2 linked regions of the Embleya scabrispora genome follow. The protein of the gene in region 2 interacts with the protein of the main gene of each other region in a pairwise test. Links are inferred from orthologs where the notes say so. Each region holds a gene or a part of one and is shown on either strand. Other genes may lie near its edges. The genes, in order: def and B4N89_RS15865.

Region 1 (11,496 bases), 2.0 Mb from region 2 along the record:
GCCGATCCTGTGCCAGGGCGACGACTCGCTGGCCGAGTTGTTGCGGCGCTTCGCGGCCGAGCCGCGCACGTGCCTGTTCGGCACGTTGTCCCTGTGGCAGGGGGTGGACGTACCCGGGCCGTCCTGCCAGCTGGTGATCATGGACCGGATTCCGTTCCCGCGTCCCGACGACCCGCTGATGAGCGCACGGGCGCAGTCGGTCCAGGAAAGCGGCGGAAACGGCTTCATGGCGGTCTCGGCCACGCATGCGGCGCTGTTGATGGCTCAGGGGGCCGGGCGGTTGATTCGGTCGATGAACGACCGGGGTGTGGTGGCGGTGCTGGATCCGCGGTTGGCCACCGCGCGGTACGGCGGGTTTTTCAGGGCGTCGATGCCGCCGTTGTGGTACACGGAGGATCGGAATCAGGTTCGGCGGTCGTTGGCCGCGATCGACAAGGACTGATTGTCGGTGGCTTCGCGCCGGGTCCGAGGGGCGCGGGGTGGGGTCGGGGCGGCGGACTCGTGTCGGCGGCGGTGCTTCTTTTTGGGCGCTTCGCGCCGGCTCGCGAGGGGCCGCTTTTCTGCTCCCCCGCTTCGCTCCTCCGCAGAAAAGCGGCCCCTCGCTCGGGGCTGTGTGCCCCTCCGCTTCGCTCCGGGTCACCCAGCCCAAACTCTGCGGCTCCGCCGCTCTCCGCGCTTCGCGCGTCGATCTCCAGGGGTGGCGCCGGTCGTGGGCGCTGACGCGCCTGGGGTGGGGCGGTTCGGGGTGGGCCGTGTCGTTGCGATTGGCGAGGGGTGCTGCGTTGTGCGGGTGATCCGGGGTCACCGGGGCGGCGGGGTTGCCTCGGACGGGAAACGGGCGGCCGCTCGGCGTGGGAGCGCCGGACGACCGCCCGTGGGGGGTATGTGGGGGTCCGCGGTCATCTCAGACTCGGCGCATGACGGCGACCACACGGCCCAGGATGGTTGCCTCGTCGCCCGGGATGGGCTCGTAGGCGGGGTTGTGGGGCATCAGCCAGCGGTGTCCGTCCCGGTGGCGCAGGCGCTTGACGGTGGCCTCGCCGTCGAGCATGGCCGCGACGATGTCGCCGTTCTCGGCGACCGGCTGGCGGCGGACCGCGACGTAGTCGCCGTCCATGATCGCGGCCTCGATCATCGAGTCGCCGCTGACCTTGAGCAGGAACACGTCGCCGTCGCCGACCAACTGGCGCGGCAGCGGGAAGACGTCCTCGACGGACTGCTCGGCCAGGATCGGGCCACCGGCCGCGATCCGGCCGACCACCGGGACGTAGGAAGCGGCCTGTGACCCGCGCTCGGCGTGCGGCCCGGCCGGCGCGAGCGGACGCCCACCGTCGGGCGAACGCACCTCGTAGGCGCGCGGACGATGCGGATCACGGCGCAAATAGCCCTTGCGTTCGAGCGCCATCAACTGGTGCGCGACGGAGGACGTGCTGGACAGTCCGACCGCCTCGCCGATCTCGCGCATGCTCGGCGGATATCCGCGCGACTCGACAGAGGCGCGGATCACTTCGAGGACGCGCGTCTGGCGCGGCGTCAGCCCCCCCGCCGGACGCCGCGTCGCACCGCCCTGGACCTGCGCGTTCTCGGTGCCCGGGGCGGGCGCCGGTGGCGGCACGGTGGCGCTGTGCGGGGATTTCACGGGGAGGGTTTCGGTGCGGATTCCGGGGTGGATGGCTCCGGTGGCTTCTCCGGTCACGGCTGGCCCTTTCGACGGATTGCTCGCACGTGGAGAACGGTAGTCGGGTTCGAAAGGTTGCGCCAAACACACGTTCGAGTGAATTTAGGCCAATCCGGTGGCGATCATTCGGTTCCCGCTGTAGTAATCGTACATACATTCGAATTCCGTTCGGGAATTGCCTACAGGGGCGACGCCCGATATGTCGCATGCGTCGCTCGTGTGCCGCGACACGCGGCCGGTCGGGTTAATTTCGGCGACTCCTCGGGCGGTGACCTGCGGGGATGACGAGAGGTCACCACGGGCTCTCCGAGCGTCTGCGAGTCGGCTTGCAGCGCCTCGGGTCGCGGTCTACCGTAGCCACTACATCTTGTGGTCGAGGGCGTTGCAGAAGCCCACAAGTTGTGGTTGCCGTATATACTATGTTCCCGGAGCATTCCCGGACCGCACCGGACGGGCCCCCAGGCGTGGGCCCTCGGGGCGAGGGCGCGGCAACCCGCGGCACCACCAGGGCACGTTTCGCTTGGCGCGCGACGCGCACGAGCACCACGCAGGACCTGCGTCTGAACGAGGGGGAGAGGGAACGGCATGCACTGCCCCTTCTGTCGGCGAGCGGACAGCCGCGTCGTGGACAGCCGGACCACCGACGACGGGGCCGCCATCCGGCGCCGTCGCTCGTGCCCCGACTGCGGACGACGCTTCACCACGATCGAGACCGCCTCGCTCACGGTGATCAAGCGCAGCGGCGTCACCGAGCCGTTCAGCCGGGACAAGGTCATCGCCGGTGTGCGCAAGGCGTGCCAGGGCCGCCCGGTCACCGGTGACGCGCTGGCCCTGCTAGGCCAGCGGGTCGAGGAGGCGGTGCGGGCCACCGGGTGCGCCGAGTTGACCACCCACGACGTGGGCCTGACCATATTGGGCCCGCTCCGTGAGCTCGACGAGGTCGCCTACCTGCGGTTCGCGTCCGTATACCGGGCCTTCGAGTCCCTGGAGGACTTCGAGGCCGAGGTCGCGCTGCTGCGCGCCGGTCGCGCGGAGCCGATCGGGCCCGAGGTGCCCGCGAACGCGGCGGACGCCCCCGCCGCGGACTGAGCACGGGTCGCCCACGAGCGGGCCGCCCACGCGCGGGTCATTCACATTTTCATTCGGTAGTACACGTCGGTAGTACAGGAACGACGGACCACCCGACCGGTCATCCGGGTCCTCCCATCGGGATGCCCCGGCCTGCCCACGGCGTTGTTCAAAAGAGGAGACGGCATGACAGAGACGACGAGCGGCTCAGCACGCGGTGCCGGTCGGTCACGACCCGGCAAGGGCCTGCGGATCGAGCGCGTGTACACGACCCCCGGCGTCCACCCGTACGACGAGGTGGTCTGGGAGCGTCGTGACGTCGTCATGACCAACTGGCGCGACGGCTCGATCAACTTCGAACAGCGCGGCGTCGAGTTCCCCGACTCCTGGTCGGTGAACGCGGTCAACATCGTCACGAGCAAGTACTTCCGCGGTGCGGTGGGCACGCCGCAGCGCGAGTGGAGCCTGAAGCAGCTGATCGACCGGGTCGTGAAGACCTACCGCAAGTCGGGCGAGGAGAACGGCTACTTCGCCGGGCCCGCCGACGCGGAGATCTTCGAGCACGAGTTGGCGTACGCCCTCCTGCACCAGATCTTCAGCTTCAACTCGCCGGTCTGGTTCAACGTCGGCACCGCGCAGAAGCAGCAGGTCAGCGCGTGCTTCATCCTGTCGGTCGACGACTCGATGGACTCGATCCTGGACTGGTACAAGGAAGAGGGCCTGATCTTCAAGGGCGGTTCGGGCGCCGGCCTGAACCTGTCCCGGATCCGCTCCAGCAAGGAACTGCTCACCTCGGGCGGCAACGCCTCGGGCCCGGTCTCCTTCATGCGCGGCGCCGACGCCTCCGCCGGAACGATCAAGTCGGGCGGCGCCACCCGCCGCGCGGCCAAGATGGTCGTCCTCGACGTCGACCACCCCGACATCGAGGACTTCATCGACACCAAGGTCAAGGAGGAGGAGAAGATCCGCGCGCTGCGCGACGCGGGCTTCGACATGGACCTCGGTGGCGCCGACATCGCCTCGGTGCAGTACCAGAACGCGAACAACTCGGTCCGGGTCTCGGACGAGTTCATGAACGCCGTCGAGCAGGGCAAGGAGTTCGGGCTGCGCGCCCGGCTCACCGGCGACGTGCTGGAGACGGTCGACGCCAAGAAGCTCTTCCGTCGCATGGCCGAGGCCGCGTGGGCGTGCGCCGACCCCGGGATCCAGTACGACGACGAGATCAACAAGTGGCACACGTGCCCCGAGTCGGGTCGGATCACCGCGTCCAACCCGTGCTCGGAGTACATGCACCTGGACAACTCGTCCTGCAACCTGGCCTCGCTGAACCTGATGAAGTTCCTGCGCGAGGACGACACCTTCGACGCGGTCAACTTCGCCAAGGTCGTCGAGCTGGTCATCACCGCGATGGACATCTCGATCTGCTTCGCCGACTTCCCCACCGAGAAGATCGGCGAGACCACCCGCGCGTTCCGTCAGCTGGGCATCGGCTACGCCAACCTCGGCGCGCTGCTGATGGCCACCGGCCACGCGTACGACAGCGACGGCGGCCGGGCGCTGGCCGGTGCGATCACCTCGCTGATGACCGGCACCGCGTACAAGCGCTCCGCCGAGCTGGCCGCCATCGTCGGCGCCTACGAGGGCTACGCCCGCAACGCCGAGCCGCACAAGCGGGTGATGCGTCAGCACGCCGACGCCAACGACACCGGCAAGCGCATGGACGACCTGGACACCCCCGTGTGGGAGCTGGCCACCAAGGCGTGGAAGGACGTCGCCAAGCTCGGCGACAAGCACGGCTTCCGCAACGCGCAGGCCTCGGTGCTGGCCCCCACCGGCACCATCGGCCTGATGATGGACTGCGACACCACCGGCGTCGAGCCCGACCTCGCGCTGGTGAAGTTCAAGAAGCTGGTCGGCGGCGGCTCGATGCAGATCGTCAACGGCACGGTCGCCCGGGCGCTCGCCCGGCTCGGCTACCAGCCCGAGCAGGTCGAGGCGATCGTCGAGCACATCGCCGAGCACGGCCACGTGGTGGACGCTCCCGGCCTGAAGACCGAGCACTACGAGGTGTTCGACTGCGCGATGGGCGAGCGCACCATCTCGCCGATGGGCCACGTGCGGATGATGGCGGCGATCCAGCCGTGGATCTCCGGCGCGATCTCCAAGACGGTCAACATGTCCGAGGACGCCACCGTGGAGGAGATCGAGGAGATCTACTTCCAGGGCTGGAAGCTCGGCATCAAGGCGCTCGCGATCTACCGCGACAACTGCAAGGTCGGCCAGCCGCTCTCGGCCGGCAAGGGCGAGAACAAGGGCAAGGCCGACGACGGCAAGGCGACCGCGGCCACCGTGGTGGAGAAGGTCGTCGAGTACCGCCCGGTCCGCAAGCGCCTGCCCAAGGGCCGGCCCGGCATCACCACCTCCTTCTCGGTGGGCGGTGCCGAGGGCTACATGACCGCCAACTCCTACCCGGACGACGGCCTCGGCGAGGTCTTCCTGAAGATGTCCAAGCAGGGCTCGACCCTCGCGGGCATGATGGACGCCTTCTCGATCGCGGTCTCGGTGGGGCTCCAGTACGGCGTGCCGCTGGAGACCTACGTCTCCAAGTTCACCAACATGCGGTTCGAGCCGGCCGGTCTGACCGACGACCCGGACGTGCGGATGGCGCAGTCGATCGTCGACTACATCTTCCGCCGCCTGGCGCTCGACCACCTGCCGTTCGAGACCCGCTCGGCGCTGGGCATCCACTCGGCGGCGGAGCGCACCCGGCACCTGGAGACCGGTTCCTACGAGCCGGACGAGCCGGCCGCCGCGGAGGACATGCGCACCCTGGCGCAGTCCGCGCCGACCGAGGCCGCGCCCAAGGCCCCGGACCTGAAGCCGGTGCCGGCCGCGGTGCACTCCTCCACCGAGCTGCTGGAGGCCCGGCAGGGCCGCAGCGCGGACGCCCCGCTGTGCTTCTCCTGCGGGATCAAGATGCGCCCGGCGGGCAGCTGCTACGTCTGCGAGGGCTGCGGCTCGACCAGCGGGTGCAGCTGACCGCGAGGGCGGTGCCTCGGATGATGGGGTGAGCGCGTGAAAGGGGCGGGGAACCGGTATCGGTTCCCCGCCCCTTTCGACGTCGTTCTCGGCGTTGTGCTCGGAGGTGCTTCCGGGGGTCAGCCGGCGAGCTGCTTGGCCTTCGCGTCGCGCTTGGCGAACACCTCGTCGCGCATCGACTCCATCTCCTTGAGCACGTTCTTGCGCTCGCGCTTGGAGAGCCGGTCGATGTACAGGTAGCCGTTGAGGTGGTCGGTCTCGTGCTGGAGGCAGCGGGCGAAGTAGCCCTCGCCCTCGACCACCAGCGGGTTGCCGTCCTTGTCCACACCCCGGGCGATGGCGCGGTCGGGGCGGGCCAGGTCCTCGTGCGGGCCGGGGACGGACAGGCAGCCCTCGCCCGCCTCCTCCAGGTGCCGCTCGGCCGCGGGCAGTTCGTCCAGGACCGGGTTGAGGATGTGGCCGACGTGCCGGTTGCCGTCCTCGTCCACGCAGTCGTAGACGAACAGCCGGATGCCGACGTCGACCTGGTTCGCGGCCAGGCCCACGCCGTCGGCGACGTACATGGTCAGGAACATGTCGTCGATCAGGGTGTTCAGTTCGTCGGTGCCGAACTCGGTGATCTCGGCGCAGGGCCGGTGCAGGACTTCCTCGCCGACCACGGTGACGCGCAGGACCTTGCCGCGCGCGGCCTCGGGCGCCATGGCGGGGTACGAGTCCACCGGGCGGCCCATCACAAAGATCCGGCCCTTTTCGTGATCGTGGTGATCGTGGCTGGAGTGGTCGTGGTGCTCGGCCATCGGTCTGCTTTACCTTTCCACCAGGGCATGAACCCGAATTACCCTACCCGCCCCGGTCAGGGCAGGACGGCCGACGCCTTCGCCGTGATGGTGACCTCGCCGGGTTCGGTGACGGTCACCTCGGTCCAGCCGTCCTCGGTCTCGCCGATGCTCGTATTGGGCTTGTTCGCGACGAACCAGCTGGTCCGGTGGATCCGTACGGTGAACGTGCCGGCCTGCTGGGCGAGCAGGGTGAAGCCGCTCGGGGTGATGTCGACCAACTGCCCGGGGCCGTCCAGGAGCGGAACCGGGTCGGCCACCTCCCAGATCACCCAGTGCGGGTCGGACCACACCGGCACCAGCCAGTCGGCGCCGGCGCGCAGGATCTCCGCCTCACGCTTGGCGGACGGATCCAGCGGGACGTCGGGCAGGGCGATGAAGCGCACCCCGGTCTCGCGCACCCACGCGTGGTACTGCGCCTCGTCCAGACCGGGGCCGTACAGCACCGAGTTGTGCGCGCGGTCGAGTTGGCGCTCCCACCCGCGCGCGAGCGGCATGTGCTCGGCGACGTAGACGGTCTCCCAGTGGCCGCGCGTGAACGGGATCTCGATCCGGCCCACCGGCAGATTGGCCCGCTCCAGGAAGTCGAGCATCCCGACGTAGTAGGCGGAGTTCTTGCCGGTGCTGTCCTGGTTGTTGAAGGCGACCGCCTTGCCGGCGGAGGAGAACTGCCAGGCGAGCAGCGGTACGGCGAGCAGGACCACCAGGCGCCGGCGGCCCAGCGAGAGCAGCACCACGGCCATCAGCGGACCGGCGCACAACTCGCCGAGCCGGGCCACGTTGCCGCCCACGGCGCTGGGGATCAGGAACAGCACGGTGGAGGAGAGCGCGTACAACCACAGGAAGCGGCGCGCGCTGACCTCGGTGCGGGGCAGAAGGGCCAGGCCCACGCCCGCGAAGCCCAGGATCGCGGCGAACCGCCACAGCGGGAACGCGAAGTCGCCGCCGCCGGGGAAGACCAGCGACATCACCAGGCCGAGCACGGCGGGGGACAGGCTGAACCGGGTCGCCCACACCCGCTCGGAGGGCACCCACGCCAGCGCGATCATCAGCAGGAACGCCGCGGCCAGCGGGCTGGCCAGGCCACAGAAGCCGGCCGCCACCGCCGCCCACGCCCGATGTCCGGTCCGGGCGGCCAGGATCGCCATCAGGCCGGCGGCCACGCCGAGCACGAACGGGGTGCGGCCGATCAGGTATTCGATGCTGACGATGACCGCGAACCAGCAACTGCCGACCCGCCGGGCCAGGTCACCGCGGCCAAGGCGCAGCCGGGAGAACGCCCACGCGGCGGCGACGCAGGAGATCGCGGTGAGCAGGCGCGTGCCGATGCCGCCGGCCAGGACCGGGGTGATCACGCTGTAGCCGGGCAGCAGGTGTCCGCCGTACCACTGGTTGTTCCACAACACCGCGCCGTGGTCGCGCACCAGCCAGGCGCGGAAGATCTGGGCCGGCCAGTCGGCGCCGTTGATGCCCAGCACGGTCAGTAGGCCGACCAGGGCCAGAGTGATCACGTACGGGTGCTCGGTGATCCCGATCAGCACCGTGCGCGCATGTCGGCGCCACGTACGGCGGGCGGTGCCGCCCGCGCCCGATGTGGGTTCCCCCAGGGGTATGCGGCCGTCCAGAGCGTGTGTCATGACGGCCCCAGTTTTTCACGCCGGAACCGATGGGATGCAGGGGGGCGTTGAGGTAGGACGCCGGATTGTCCGATGTATGGCGGGGCATGGCGCAATGTCCGTCGAGGAATCACCGGTGTGCCGCGAAAAAATCCTTCGTTCGGATGAATCGGTGGTTCAGACCAGGGGCCCGTTCGGGGGGCGGCGGGGTCATCCTCGGGGGTGGTTCGGGCGGGTTGGGCAGCCCCGCGCGGGCGCGCAGGTCGCGCGGGTCGCGCGGGCCCTCGATGCGGCGGATCACGGACAGCGCGGCGGTGTGGAACGCCTCCAGGAACGCCTGCGCGGTGGACGCCGGCCATTCGGCGCGTTGGACCGCGTGCATGTTGTGGTCGGTGTCGCACCAGCACGCCACCTCGACGGTGGCGGTGACGCTGACGAAGGGCCCGTCCAGCTGCCAGACGTCCAGCCCCAGTTCCAGCCAGTCCCCGTCGGCCTCGTACAGGAGCAGCGCGGTGCCCAGGATGTGCGGCGACGGCTCGGGCTCGGGTTCCGGGCTCAGCGGGTCGGGCTCGTTCCAGAACCAACGCGCGGGGTCGTCGAGGGAGCGGCGCAGATCGAGCGCTCTCGCGGCGGCGACCAGGCGTTCACGGCCATGGTCGTCCAGATCGGGAAACAGCCGCTCGAACGGGATGTCCGAGGCAGGGCGCTCGGTGGCGGGCACGCGGGCATTCTGCCGTGGCGAGGGGTCTTCCCGTCAACGTCGGGTTCGGTGACGGCGGCCGACGATGGACGAATTTGCCCTTCTATGCCGGGACTGTACCGCCGCTCCGGCGGGTGAGAGGCGATTCGTCGACTCGACGTGCCATCGATTCGGCACCGATCCGATGCCCCTCGACCGCGCAGCTCCGGACGGGACCGCCGTCCGGGGGCGTGACCGTATTCGGCACAATTCGAGCGGCGTATCTTTCTGCGCACACCACTTCGGTGGTCATCGACGAGGGGAGCCCGTCATGCGGGTAGCGGTGTTCGCGGGGTCGGCGTCGGGCGTCTCGCCCCGGTTCCGGGAGGCGGCGAGCGAACTCGGCCGCGGGCTCGCGGAGGCGGGGGTCGGGATCGTCTACGGCGGCGGACACGTGGGTTTGATGGGCGCGGTCGCCGACGCCTGTCTGGCGGCGGGCGGCGAGGTGATCGGCGTGATGCCGCGCTCGCTGGTGGATCGCGAGATCGCCCACCTCGGCCTGACCGAGCTCCAGGTCACCGAGACCATGCACGAGCGCAAGGCGGCGATGGCGGCCCAGGCGGACGCCTTCGTCGCGCTGCCCGGCGGTGCGGGCACGCTGGAGGAGTTGTTCGAGGTCTGGACCTGGCAGCACCTGGCCATCCACACCAAGCCGGTCGCGGTCCTGGAGGTGGACGGCTTCTGGAGTCCGCTGCTCGACGCGCTGGACACGATGACCGCCCACGGCTTCCTCAAGCCGGACCTGCGCTCGACGCTGCTGGTCGCGCGGAGTGCGGCGAGCCTGCTCGCCGAGGTCAAGGCGTGGCAGCCCCGGGCGCCCAAGTGGGCCGGCGGCCTGGACCCGGACGCGCCGCCGGCGCCGTGAGCGGGCCGGGGGCGGGTCGCGGACCCGCCCCCGGCCACCGGACGCGGGTCAGGGCTTGCCGCCCTTGCCGCCCTTGAAGAGTTTGGCGTCGCGCGCGGACACCGTGACCGGTCCGGGTCGGTCGACGGTGATCTCGCTCCACTCGTCCTTGGTCGCCTTGATCACGATCTCGGGCCGGTCGGCGGTCACCCAGAACGTCGGATGGATCTTCACCACGAACGTGCCCGCCGAGTGCGCGTCGAAGGAGAACCGGCTGGGCGTCAGTTCGGTCAGCTCGCCCGGCCCCTCGACGATCGGGCTCGGGTTCTCCACCTCCCAGATCTGCCAGCGCCCGTCCTTTTCCGTGTAGACCGGCTTGAGCCACGGGATGCCCTTGCGGATCAGCTCCGCCTCGGGGATCGCAGACGGATCGATCGGGATGTCGGGCAGGGCCACGAAGCGCACGCCCGTGTCGTCGATCCAGTCGCGATACTCCTCGACGGTCAGGTCCTTCTGGTAGAGCACCGCGTTGTAGTTGCGGTCCAACTGGCGCTCCCAGCCGCGCGCCAGCGGCATCTTCTCGGCGACGAAGACCGACTCCCAGTGCCCGCGCGTGAACGGGATCTCCACCCGGCCCAGCGGGTGGGTGTTGTTCTTCTGGAGGTAGTCGAGCATGCCCGCGTAGTACTGCGGCTTCTCGCCCGGCGAGTCCTTGATGTCGTGCGTGATGGCCAGCGCGGCGGACTGGAACTGCCAGACCAGCAGCGGCAGGGTCAACAGCACCACCAGCCGGCGCCGGCCGGCCGAGAGCAGGACCACGGCCATCAGCGGCCCGGAGGTCAGCTCGCCCAGCCGGGCCAGGTTGCCGCCGAGTGAGGTCGGCACGAAGAAGAAGATCACCGCGGTGCCGGCGTACAACCACAGGAAGCGCCGGGCGCTCTTCAGTTCCTTGGGCAGTATCGCCAGGCCGACCGCGGCGAAGGCCAGGATCGGCAGGAACCGCCACCACGGGAACGGGAACATGCCCTCGTTCGGGAACGCCAGCGCGGCGACCAGGCCGAGCGCGGCCGGAGCGAAGCACAGCCGGGTCGGCCAGACCCGCTCCCGGGGCACCCACGCGAGCGCGACCAGCATCAGGAACGCGCCGGACAGCGGGCTGGACAGGCCGCACAGCAGCGCGGCGAAGCCGGCCCACAGGGGGTGCCGGCGGCGGGCGGCCAGTATCGCGAGCATGCCCGCCGCGACGCCGAGCGCGAACGGGGTGCGGCCGATCAGGTAGTCGACGCTGCACATCACCGCGAACCAGCAGCTGCCCACCTGGCGGGCGAATTCGTTGGCGCCGACCCGGAGCTTGTCCCAGGCCCACGCCGAGGTGACGCAGGACAGCGCGGTGAGGGTGGCGGTGCCGATCTTGGAGGCGATCACCGGCGCGAGGATGCTGTAGCCGGGGAGCAGGTGACCGCCGTACCACTGGTTGTTCCACAGGTAGGTGCCGTGGTCGCGGATCAGCCAGGTGCGGAAGTATTGCGCCGGCCAGTCGGGCCCGTTCACCCCGGTGACGATGATCAGGCCGATCAGACCCGCGGTTATCAGGTACGGACGCTCGATGATCGCGTTGGCGAGTGCCCGGAAACGACGGCGATCCGCCGGCGCTGCGGGTCGATCCGTCGTCGGTG
Region 2 (11,581 bases):
TGGTCATCGCCCACAACGAGCACGGCGACGCGATGCGCTCGTCGCTGCGCGTCCTGCGCCTGGACGGCACGCCGGTGGCCGACCTGCACGACGGCCCGGAGGGGGGCCGGCCGGACTCCGACCTGTCCTCGATGGGTTTCTCCCCCGTCGCCGGCGACCAGCGCCTGCTGGTCGTGCACCAGCGGCGCGGCCGGGACGAGTTGCTGCTGTGGGAGCCGCTGTCCGGCACCGAGACCGAACTCGACCTCGGGCTGCCCGGCGAGGTGTCCGGCGACTGGTATCCCGACGGCCGCGCGCTGCTGATCGACCATGAGCAGCACGGGCGTTCCGAGTTGTACCGCTACGACCTCGAGAGCGGCGAACTCGCCCGGATCGACACCCCGCCCGGCACCATCGGCGGCTCCGGCGCGCGGCCCGACGGCAGCGTCGAGTACCACTGGTCCAGCGGCTCGACCCCCGCCGAATTGCGCTCGACCGCGGGCGGCGTGCTGCTCACCCCGCCCGGCGAACGCCCGCCCGGGTCGGTCCCGGTCACCGACGCGTGGGTCGAGGGCCCCGGCGGCCGGGTGCACGCGCTGGTGTCCAAGCCGGCGGGCGAGGGGCCGTTCCCGACCGTGTTCAACATCCACGGCGGGCCCACCGCGCACGACGGCGACCACTTCGCCGCCGACGTCGCGGCCTGGGTCGACCACGGCTTCGCGGTGGTCCGGGTCAACTACCGGGGCTCGACCGGCTACGGCAAGGACTGGACCGACGCGCTGCGGGTGCGGATCGGCCTGATCGAGTTGGAGGACATCGGCGCGGTCCGCGCGTGGGCGGTCGAGTCGGGCCTGGCCGACCCGGAGCGCATCGTGCTCTCCGGCGGCTCGTGGGGCGGCTACCTGACCCTGCTCGGCCTGGGCGTGCAGCCCGAGGCGTGGGCCCTGGGCCTGGCCGCGGTGCCGGTGGCGGACTACGTCACCGCCTACCACGACGAGATGGACGTGCTGAAGGCGATGGACCGCACGCTGCTCGGCGGCACTCCCGAGGAGGTCCCGGAGCGCTGGGCCGCCTCCTCGCCGCTGACCTACGTCGAGCAGGTCCGGGTGCCGGTGTACATCAGCGCCGGCGAGAACGACCCGCGCTGCCCGATCAAGCAGATCGAGAACTACGTCGAGCGGCTGGAACAGTTGGGCAAGCCGCACGAGGTCTACCGCTACGACGCGGGGCACGGCTCGCTGGTCGTCGAGGAGCGAATCCGGCAGATGCGCCAGGAGTTCGCCTTCGTCGACGGGGTCATCGGCCTGCCGGTGCGCAACCCCGCGTAGGTCGCCGCGGGCGGGCCGACCGGTTCGGCCCGCCCGCGCGGTCTTGCGGTCGGGCCGGGACTCGGCTCGGTGCGGCGCGGCCGGGCGCCGGGTCTGTCCACCGGCGAAGGCCCGGCGTCCGGTGAGGCCCCGGAGCCTCGCGGGCCCGGCTGCTCGGCGTGCTCCGGCTCACCCGCTCGCCGGGGCTCCGCAGCACCTCCGGCGGCTCGGCTCGCCCACTTCCGGCCTCGCCCCGGTCACCCGGGCTCGGCTCGCTGGGCCTCGGTCGCTCGGGCCGGGCTCGTGCCGCGCCCGGCGCTCAGGTCTCGACGCCCAGCTCCGCGAGCAGCTTCGCCTCCTGCTCCTCGGCGCGCTCGTCCGCTTCCCGGCGCACCACGCGCCACCACACGAACACCGCGGCACCGGCGAACACGAACCACTGCGCGGTGTATCCGAGGTTCTGCCACGCCCGCCCCGAGATGCCGCCACCCTCGGACGCCTTCGCCGGCGGCATCGGCACCAGCGCGGCCGAGTCGGCGGCCGGGGTCTGCGCGGTCAGCGCGACGAAGCCGTCGGTGAGCGGATAGGGCAGCACGTTGACCAGCTCGGGCGTGCTGATCATGGACAGCTGACCGGGCCCCAGGTTCGTGGCCCGATCGACGTCGGAGGTGTGCTCGGCCTCCGACCACTCCAGTCGACCGGTGACGGTGACGGTGCCGGCGGGCGGGACGGGCGCGGTCGCGCCCTCGACCCAGCCCCGGTTGACCACCACCGCGGGTGCGCCGGCCACAAGGAGCGGGGTGACCACGTACGACCCGGTACGCCCGTCGTGGCGCCGCCCCGGCACCACCAGTTGGTGCGCCGGGTCATAGCTCCCGGTCACCGTGACCGAGCGGCCGCGATCGCCGCCCTCGACCCTGGCGCCCGGCGGCAGCAGTTCGGCGAGCGGCACCGCGGGCGCCGCCGACACCTGCTCGCCGCCGTCCCCGCTCCGCTTGTGTTCGCCGTAGCGGTGGAACTGCCACAATCCCAGCGCCGCGCACACCGGGACCGCGACGAGCACGATCACATGGAAGACCAGCCAGCGCGGCTGGAGCAGGAACCGGTACACCCCCCAACGGTAACCGTCCGCCGACGGGGGCCGATCCCGGGTGTCACCCCACGCGCGCGTACTCCCCGGTCCGGTAGATGTCGGTGCGGTACACGGTGCCGCCACATGTCGGCGTGAGCGTCACCTTGGCCACGTTGAAGTCGTTGGCGGCGAGCGCGTAGCCGAGCGCGGGCACCGGCGCCTTGGGCGCGTCGGCGGCGCACGTGCCGTCCGCGCCCGGGGATTGCGGCTTCCACGCGAACTGGAACTCGTACGCCTGCCCCGGTCGCAGCGTGATGCCCTGGGCGGACGAGGACGGCACCGGCAGCGCGGTCGCGGTGTCGGGACTCGGCGCCTGGACCACCGTCACCTGGACGATCGGATTGCCGGGCGGGGAGACCACGACGACCACGCCGGGGCCGGTCACCACGCAGTCCTTGGCCGCGTTGCTGCGCACCTGGAGCACGCCGTACGCCAGCCCGTCGGCGCGGACCGGGCCCAGACGCGCCTCCTCCCCGGACATGTCGACGGTCCGACACGCGGGCGGCGGCTTGACCGGCGGCACCGACCCGCTCGGCGACGCGCTCGAGGACGGCGGCGTGCTCTGCCCCGTTCCGGTGCCCGCGGTCTGCCCGCTGGTGGGCGGGACCGAGGAACCGGATCCGCTGGTGGGACTGCTGCCGCGGGAGGCGGGATGGGTCTGCCCGGCGCCCGGCAGGCCCGCGCTGACCCCCTCGCTCGGCCCCGGCAGCGGCTCGGTCGCGTTGACCGACGACGAGGACGGGCGGACGCCGCCGACATTCGACCTGGAGCCGTCGTCGTCGGATACCGCGGTGCGCAGGACGGGCGTGCCGGCCAGGATCACCGCGGCCAGCCCGGCGGCGCCGAGCGTGGCCATCCGACGCTGTCTGCGGCGGGCGGGCACGGCGGCGCGCAGCCGGTCGAGGGCGTCCGGCGCGGGCTGCACGTCGGACACGGCCTGGTGCAGCCGCCGGCGTACCTCTGCCGCGAGGTCGTCGGGGTCGGGACCGAGGGTCCCCGGGTCGTTCTTCACGGCGTCTCCATCCGGGCCCGGAGGGCTTCCAGTCCGCGTGAGGCGTACGCCTTCACCGAGCCGACCGACAGCCCGAGCAGATCGGCCACCTGAGCCTCTGTCAGATCAGCGTAATAGCGCAGCACGATCACTTCGCGCTGCCGCCGTTGCAATTCGCGCAACGCCCTTACCAGCACGTCGCGTTCCGCTACGTGTCGGGAACCGTCCTCGGTACTGGCCGAGTTCGGTTCCGGTTTGGAGAGTAGCCGCATGCCCATGATCCGCCGCCGCAGCGTCGACCGGGACAGGTTCACCACGGTCTGCCGCAGGTAGGCCAGCGTCTTGTCGGCCTCGCGCAACCGGTGCCGGGCGGTGTGCACCCGGACGAACGACTCCTGCACCACGTCCTCACACGAATCGGTGTCGTCGAGCAACAGGGAAGCCAAGCGCAACAACGAACCATAGTGCGCGCGGTAGGTCTCGGTGAGGACGTCGATGGAGACGCCCGCGTCAGAGGACACGGAAGCTCCCGAAACGTCCTGTTCCAGCGCGCCGACCACGGGTATGCGAACCGGGCGCAGCATCGGTTCCGCCCTCACGACCATTTCTGCCACGACTGTTGGACACCCGACCCCCCGGGAAGGTTGTATACGCCTGCGATCCGGGGACGGTCGTCGGCTTCAGCCACACGTCCGCCCACCGTAGTGGGCCGGATGACATGCAGTCAGCTACTCGGGGCGGCGAAGGTCCGTGACGGGACGGTCCGTTGCGGAAAGGTCCGCGACGGAAACGTCCGCTGCGGAGAGGTTCGTGGCGGAAAGGTTCGCGGTGCGACCGCAGCGGGGACCCGTAGCCCGCACACGCGGCAGCCGGCGTCCCCACAGGGGGCGCCGGCTGCCGCGTCGGTTCGCGGACGGGCCCTAGTCGCGCTCGGTCAGCTCGGCGGCGACGACCTCGGCGATCTGCGCGGTGTTCAGCGCCGCGCCCTTGCGCAGGTTGTCCCCGCACATGAACATGTCCAGCGCGAACGGGTCGTCGATCGAACGACGCACCCGGCCGACCCAGGTCGGGTCGGTACCGACCACGTCGGCCGGCGTCGGGAACTCGCCGTTCTCCGGGTCGTCGCACAGCACGACGCCGGGGGCGCCGTCCAAAATCTCGTGCGCCCGGGCCACCGACACCTCGTTCTCGAACACGGCGTGCACCGCGAGGGAGTGCGTGGTGATCACCGGGACGCGCACGCAGGTCGTGTGCACCTTCAGGTCGGGCAGACCCAGGATCTTGCGGGACTCGTTGCGCACCTTCAGCTCCTCGGACGACCAGCCGTCGTCCTTGAGCGAGCCGGCCCACGGCACCACGTTGAGCGCGAGCGGCGCCGGGAACGGGCCGAAGTCGCCCACCGCGCGGCGCACATCGCCGGGCTGGGTGCCCAGGGTACGGCTGTCCGCGACCTTGCCGAGCTGCTCGCGCAGCGCGTCGACACCGGGCTGACCGGCGCCGGACGCGGCCTGGTACGAGGCGACCACCAACTCCTTGAGGCCCAGTTCGGCGTGCAGCGCCCCGAGTGCGACGACCATGGTCAGCGTCGTGCAGTTCGGGTTGGAGATGATGCCGCGCGGCCGTACGCGCGCCGCGGCGGCGTTGACCTCGGGCACCACCAGCGGGACCTCGGGGTCCATCCGGAACGCGCCGGAGTTGTCCACCGCGACCGCGCCCTTGCTCGCGGCGATCGGCGCCCAGTGCGCGGAGACCTCGTCGGGCACGTCGAACATCGCGACGTCGACGCCGTCGAAGCACTCCTCGCTCAGCGCGATCACCTCGACCTCCTCGCCGCGCACGACGAGCTTCTTGCCCGCGCTGCGCGCCGATGCGATCAGGCGGATCTCGCCCCACACGTCCTGGCGGGTGGAGAGCAGTTCGAGCATCACCGTGCCGACCGCGCCGGTGGCGCCGACGACGGCCAGGGTGGGCTTGTCCTTGCGGGTCATCGGCCGGTACCTCCGTAGACGACGGCTTCGCCGGACTGGTCGTCCAGGCCGAACGCGGTGTGCACGGCCTGGACGGCGGCCGGAACGCCGTCGGCACGGCAGACCACCGAGATCCGGATCTCGGAGGTCGAGATCAGCTCGATGTTCACCCCCGCGCCGGTGAGCGATTCGAAGAACTTGGCGGTCACGCCCGGGTGCGAGCGCATGCCGGCGCCGACCAGCGAGATCTTGCCGATCTGGTCGTCGTAGCGCAGCGACTCGAAGCCGATCTCGGCCTGGGCCTTGGTCAGCGCGGTCATCGCGTTCTGCCCGTCCGACATCGGCAGCGTGAAGGAGATGTCGGTGCGGCCGGTGGAGGCCGCGGAGACGTTCTGCACGATCATGTCGATGTTGATCTCGTTGTCCGCCACCAGGCGGAAGATCTTGGCCGCCTCGCCCGGCTTGTCCGGGACCCCGACCACCGTGATCTTCGCTTCGCTGGTGTCGTGGGCGACCCCGGAGATGATCGCGTGCTCCATGTCGTCCCCTTCGGGTTCATCCGTCACCCAAGTGCCGACGAGTCCCGAGAAGGACGACCGCACGTGCACGGGCATGTCGTAGCGGCGGGCGTATTCCACACACCGCAGGTGCAGCACCTTGGATCCGCTCGCGGCCAACTCCAGCATCTCCTGGTAGCTGATCCGGGAGATCTTCCGGGCCTTCTTCACCACGCGGGGTCGGCGGTGAAGATGCCGTCCACATCCGTGTAGATCTCGCAGACCTCGGCGTCGAGCGCGGCGGCCAGCGCGACGGCGGTGGTGTCCGAGCCGCCGCGGCCGAGCGTGGTGATGTCCTTGGTGTCCTGGGACACGCCCTGGAATCCGGCCACGATCGCGATCGCGCCCTCGTCGAGCGCGGAGCGGATCCGTCCCGGCGTCACATCGATGATGCGCGCTTTGTTGTGGACCGCGTCGGTGATCACACCGGCTTGGCTGCCGGTGAACGACCGTGCGTCGACGCCCAGGTTTTTGATCGCCATCGCCAGCAGCGCCATCGACATCCGCTCACCCGCGGTGAGCAGCATGTCGAGTTCGCGCCCGGAAGGGATGGGGCTCACCTGCTGCGCCAGATCGATCAGCTCGTCCGTCGTGTCGCCCATCGCGGACACCACCACGACCACTTCGTGGCCCTGCTTCTTGGTGTCTACGATTCGCTTGGCCACGCGCTTGATGCCCTCGGCATCGGCGACGGAGGAGCCGCCGTACTTCTGCACGACAAGGCCCACGTGCGCTCCTCGCTTGATATCTGTGCGGTCGGCACAGTCTAACTAGGCCGCACAGTGGTCAAAGCTTTATTCACATTGTGAGACGTACGTATCACTAAGCGAACAGTCGGAACCGAACGCCCATGTGGGGCACCGGGCGCCGCCGGGTGCGGTGGTGCCCGCCTTACGCCGGGCCCGGGGTGGGACTCCCCCGTGCGCGGGTGTGGTCGGGTGTGCGTGTGGGTGTGTGTACGTGTGCGGGCGTGCGTAGGCGGGCGTGCCTGTGCGGGCTCAGGTGTGCGGGCCGCCGAGGACCACGGCCTCGTCGAGCTGTTCGGCGAGTTCGTCGACCAGTTCGTCGGCCATGGCCTGTCCGGCCGGGTCCAGACTCTCCATGATCGGATCGTCCAGCCGCGCGTGCGAGACCACCGACTGCAGCGCGCGCAGCACGGCGCTCGCGGTGGCGCCCCAGTTGGAGAGGTACGAGAACTGCCACCACCACAGCGCCTCCCGGTTGCGCCCGGCCCGGTGATGGGCGAGCCCGTGCGCGAGGTCGGCGACCACGTCGGCGACGTCGTCGGACAGCCGCGCGGCGACCGGCTTGGACTTGGGCACGTACGGGTCGAAGACCTCGTAGTAGACGTCGATCGGCTCCAGCAGCCGGGACAGCGCCGAGCGCAGCGCGTCGACGTCGGGGTCCGGGCCGGAGTCGGGTTCGAATCGGTCGTCGGGCACCACGTCGGCGATCGCGCCGAGCCGGCCGCCCGCGAGCATCAGCTGCGAGACCTCCAGGAGCAGCATCGACACCGCCTGCTCCGGCTCCTCGCCCTTGGCCACCTCTGTGACGGCCAGGACGAAGCTGTCGATCTGGTCGGCGATCTCACTGGTGAATTCGTTCAGGTCGTCAGACATCGAGCAGTCGTCTCCCCTCGAAGGCACGCCCGAGCGTGACCTCGTCGGCGTACTCCAGGTCGCCCCCCACCGGCAGCCCGCTGGCCAACCGGGTCACCCGCAGACCCATCGGCTTGCACAGGCGAGCCAGATACGTCGCGGTCGCCTCTCCTTCCAGGTTCGGGTCGGTGGCCAGGATCAACTCGGTCACCGTGCCGTCCGCGAGCCGGGTCATCAGCTCACGGATCCGCAGGTCGTCGGGGCCCACACCCTCGATCGGGCTGATCGCGCCGCCGAGCACGTGATAGCGGCCCCGGAACTCGCGGGTCTTCTCGATCGCCACGACATCCTTGGACTCCTCGACCACGCAGATCACCGCGGCGTCGCGTCGCGGATCGCGGCAGATTCGGCACTGCTCCGACTCCGCCACGTTGCCGCATGTGACGCAGAACCGCACCTTGTCCTTGACCTCGGTGAGCGCGTGCACGAGGCGCCGGACGTCGGCCGGGTCGGCCGCCAGGAGGTGGAAGGCGATGCGTTGCGCGCTCTTCGGCCCTACACCGGGCAGTCGGCCCAGCTCGTCGATGAGGTCCTGTACGACGCCTTCGTACACCTACCGTCTCCCTGCTCGTTCCGGTTGTGGGTGCGTTCGTTGTCGGGGGGTTCGTGGTCGGCGGGTTCGTGGTCGGTGGGTGCTTGTCGGTGGGTTCGGCTTTCGGTCGGGCGGATCCGGCTCACATGCCGGGCAGGCCCAGCGGGCCGCCGGCACCCATGCCCTGGGCGAGCGGGCCCATCAGCTGGGACTGCATCTCCAGGGCGGCACGGTTCGCGTCGCGCACCGCGGCGACGATCAGGTCGCCGAGGGTCTCCGTGTCCTCAGGATCCACCGCGGAGGGCGAGATCTCCAGAGCCAGCAGTTCGCCGGCCCCGGACACGGTCGCGGTCACCAGGCCGCCACCGGCGCTCCCGGTCACCTGGGTACGGGCGAGTTCGTCCTGCGCCGCCATCAGGTCCTGCTGCATCTTCTGCGCCTGCTGCAGCAGCTGCTGCATGTCGGGCTGGCCACCACCGGGAAACACCTGGACACCCTTCGTCGCTCGCACGCGGCCTCGCACCGCCTCGGGCGGCCCGCTTCAGCGTGCCCGTCCTGCGGTCGAGCCTACGGCTCCGGGCGGGGCCGACGCGCGGCGACGGCACTGTTCGCGGGGTCAGGTGGTCGGCGACTCGTCGATGATGGTCGCGCCCAGCTCGCGGGCGAGCAGTTCGTGGGTGGACTGGCCGCCGTCGTCGGCGAGGTCCTCGTCGTCGTAGCGGCCGAAGTCCTCGGGGATGTCGAAGTCCGGCTCGGGGGGCGGCGGGGGCGGGGCCTGCTGGGGTTGCGGGCGAGCGGGCGGCGCCTGCGGCGGCGGGGCGGCGGCGGGGGGGCGGGGCTGGGTGGCGGCCTGGGTCGGGGCCTGGGCCTGCGGCGGGGCGGGCGCGGCTGCGGGCGCCGGCGGCGGGGTGCCGGGCCAGGCGCCGGGCGCGGGGGCGGCCGGGGCTGCCGGGGCGGCGGGCTGCCGGTCGGCCGAGGGCATCGGGGCCGGGGCCGGTGCGGAGGCGGGGCGGTGGGTGGGGGCGGCCGTGCCCTCGCCGGCGACGACGCAGTCGATGCGCCAGTCGAGGCCGAACGCGTCCAGTACGGCCTGGCGCACGATCTCGTCGCGCCCGCTGCTGCGGAAGCCCTCGCGGGTGCCGGCCTGCTCGAACGCGAGGGTGAGCGTGGTGCCGTCGAATCCGGCGACGGTGACGGTCTGGAGCATCATCCAGGCGACCCGGTTGCGGGCTCGGACGGCGTCGAGGATCTGCGGCCACATCTCGTGGACACGGGTCAGGTCGCCGGCGGGGGCGGGGGTGCCTGGTGGGGCGTGGGCTGTTGGGCTTGGTGGGGCTGGGGCTGCTGCGCGGGTTGGGGCTGCTCGGGAGCGGGCGGGCGGCCCTGGGCGGAGGGCAGGCCGGAGCCGGCGGCGCGGGCCTGGGGCCAGGCGCCGGGTTGTTGCGACTGTTGCGGCTGAGGTTGACGGGGCGGCGGCTGCTGCTGCGGCTGCTGTACGGGGGGCGGTGGGGCCTGGGTCGGGGCAGGAGCCGGGGCCGGGGCGGCGGCGTGCTGTCGGGCGGCGGGCGCGGGCGCGTCGGCGCGGGCGGGCTCCGGGCCGGCGGGCGCGGCGGGGAGGCCGCCGACGGAGACCCGGCGCTCAAGGCGTTCCAGGCGCGTCTGCAGACCCTGCTCACCGGAGTCCACGGCGGGCAGCAGGACACGGGCGCAGATCAGCTCCAGCTGCAGCCGCGGCGCGGTGGCGCCGCGCATCTCGGTGAGGCCGGTGTTGACGATGTCCGCGGCCCGGGTGAGCCCGGCCCGGCCGAATTCGGCGGCGTGCCGAACCATCCGCTCCATCTGGTCGGCCGGCACGTCGATCAGACCCTTGTCGGCCGCGTCGGGCACCGCGGCCAGGATCACCAGGTCGCGCAGCCGCTCCAACAGGTCGGCCACGAACCGACGCGGGTCGTAGCCCCCCTCGATCACCCGGTCGACCAGCTCGAACGCGGCCCCGCCGTCCTGCGCGACGAACGCCTCGACCACGTCGTCCAGCAACGACCGGTCGGTGAATCCGAGCAGGGAGGTGGCCATCGCATAGGTGACCCCGTCGTCGGCGGCCCCCGCGAGCAACTGATCCATCACCGACATCGAGTCCCGAACCGACCCGGCCCCCGCCCGCACGACCAGCGGCAGCACGGCGGGCTCGACCTTGATCCCCTCGGCCTCGCACACCGACGCCAGGTGATCGCGCAGCACACCGGGCGGCACCAACCGGAACGGATAGTGGTGCGTCCGGGACCGAATGGTCCCGATGACCTTCTCCGGCTCGGTGGTGGCGAAAATGAACTTCAGGTGCTCCGGCGGCTCCTCGACCACCTTGAGCAGCGCGTTGAAGCCCGCCGACGTGACCATGTGCGCCTCGTCGATGATGTAGATCTTGTAGCGCGAACTCACCGGCGAGAAATGCGCCTTCTCGCGCAGGTCGCGCGCGTCGTCCACACCACCGTGCGACGCGGCGTCGATCTCGATCACGTCGATGCTGCCGGGCCCACCGAGCCCCAGATCCCGACACGACTGACACTCACCACAGGGCGTCGGCGTAGGCCCCTGCTCACAGTTGAGACACCGGGCGAGAATGCGCGCACTGGTGGTCTTGCCACACCCTCGCGGCCCACTGAAGAGGTAGGCGTGATTGACGCGATTGTTGCGCAGAGCCTGCATCAGGGGTTCCGTCACGTGCTCCTGCCCGATGACCTCTGCGTAGGTCTCGGGTCGATAGCGACGGTAGAGGGCGAGCGACACGCCCCCGACGATAGCCGGGCCGAACGACAGACGCGGAACGCCGAACCACCCCCACACCCCCACCCGCGCCCGAACCGGGACCCGAGTCGGGTACTGTAGGCCCCGGACCCCCCGTGCGGCGGTACCCTCCTGAACCTCCCCAGGGCCGGAAGGCAGCAAGGATAGGGAGGCTCTGCCGGGTGCACGGGGGGTTCACAGCATCCCGGCCCGCACTCGAATAGGGGTGCGCGAGCACCCACCGACCTCCTGTAAGCTTCCGCACGGAGGATTCGCCTAGTGGCCTAGGGCGCACGCTTGGAAAGCGTGTTGGGTTCACCCCCTCACGAGTTCGAATCTCGTATCCTCCGCCAGCCTGAACAGGCAAAACGTCAGCCCGGATCGTTCCGACGATCCGGGCTGACGTCGTTGTGGTTGCAGTTCTGGTTGCAGTTGGCTCCCAAAACAGTGCCCTTCGGCTGTCTCGTGGCCATCAGCGTTCGGCGGCATTCACAGCAGTTCGGTCGCTGATACCCCCACCATCACGGCCCACCGACGACGACTGAGCACGCACGAGCCGACCGGCGGATTCTGCGGCAGTCCATGCCGTCGGTTGCACGGCGTGGGAAGCCAGCCCGTGTGCCGGTTGTGGCAGAACACGCACCGATTCGCCCTTATACCGAAATGTACTGCCGTGG

What was found.
Region 1: the proteins of B4N89_RS15865 (region 2) and def interact in binary tests that used the Escherichia coli proteins (3 or more experiments, as listed by UniProt). The link is inferred for Embleya scabrispora from one-to-one orthologs.

Annotation. Positions count from the first base shown.
Region 1 is NZ_MWQN01000001.1:1,607,383-1,618,878, reverse strand. Bases 4,744-7,658 are described here. They hold def (peptide deformylase), read right to left. Parts: upstream 6,583-7,658; coding sequence 5,905-6,582; downstream 4,744-5,904. Other genes in these bases: B4N89_RS07030 (hypothetical protein), read right to left, coding at 6,639-7,658; B4N89_RS07040 (vitamin B12-dependent ribonucleotide reductase), read left to right, coding at 4,744-5,785. Also shown: B4N89_RS07055 (ATP-dependent DNA helicase), read left to right, coding at 1-442; transcriptional repressor LexA, read right to left, coding at 905-1,615; transcriptional regulator NrdR, read left to right, coding at 2,264-2,767; more of B4N89_RS07040, read left to right, coding at 2,933-4,743; more of B4N89_RS07030, read right to left, coding at 7,659-8,258; B4N89_RS07025 (hypothetical protein), read right to left, coding at 8,368-8,958; B4N89_RS07020 (TIGR00730 family Rossman fold protein), read left to right, coding at 9,248-9,841; B4N89_RS07015 (hypothetical protein), read right to left, coding at 9,890-11,496. UniProt on the Escherichia coli protein: Removes the formyl group from the N-terminal Met of newly synthesized proteins. Requires at least a dipeptide for an efficient rate of reaction. N-terminal L-methionine is a prerequisite for activity but the enzyme has broad specificity at other positions.
Region 2 is NZ_MWQN01000001.1:3,565,626-3,577,206, reverse strand. Bases 3,364-6,363 are described here. They hold B4N89_RS15865 (aspartate-semialdehyde dehydrogenase), read right to left. Parts: upstream 5,398-6,363; coding sequence 4,330-5,397; downstream 3,364-4,329. Other genes in these bases: B4N89_RS15870 (SigE family RNA polymerase sigma factor), read right to left, coding at 3,427-4,014; B4N89_RS15875 (DUF4232 domain-containing protein), read right to left, coding at 3,364-3,430. In the rest of the region: B4N89_RS15885 (S9 family peptidase), read left to right, coding at 1-1,307; B4N89_RS15880 (SURF1 family protein), read right to left, coding at 1,606-2,397; more of B4N89_RS15875, read right to left, coding at 2,441-3,363; B4N89_RS15855 (DUF5063 domain-containing protein), read right to left, coding at 6,932-7,552; recombination mediator RecR, read right to left, coding at 7,545-8,144; B4N89_RS15845 (YbaB/EbfC family nucleoid-associated protein), read right to left, coding at 8,266-8,610.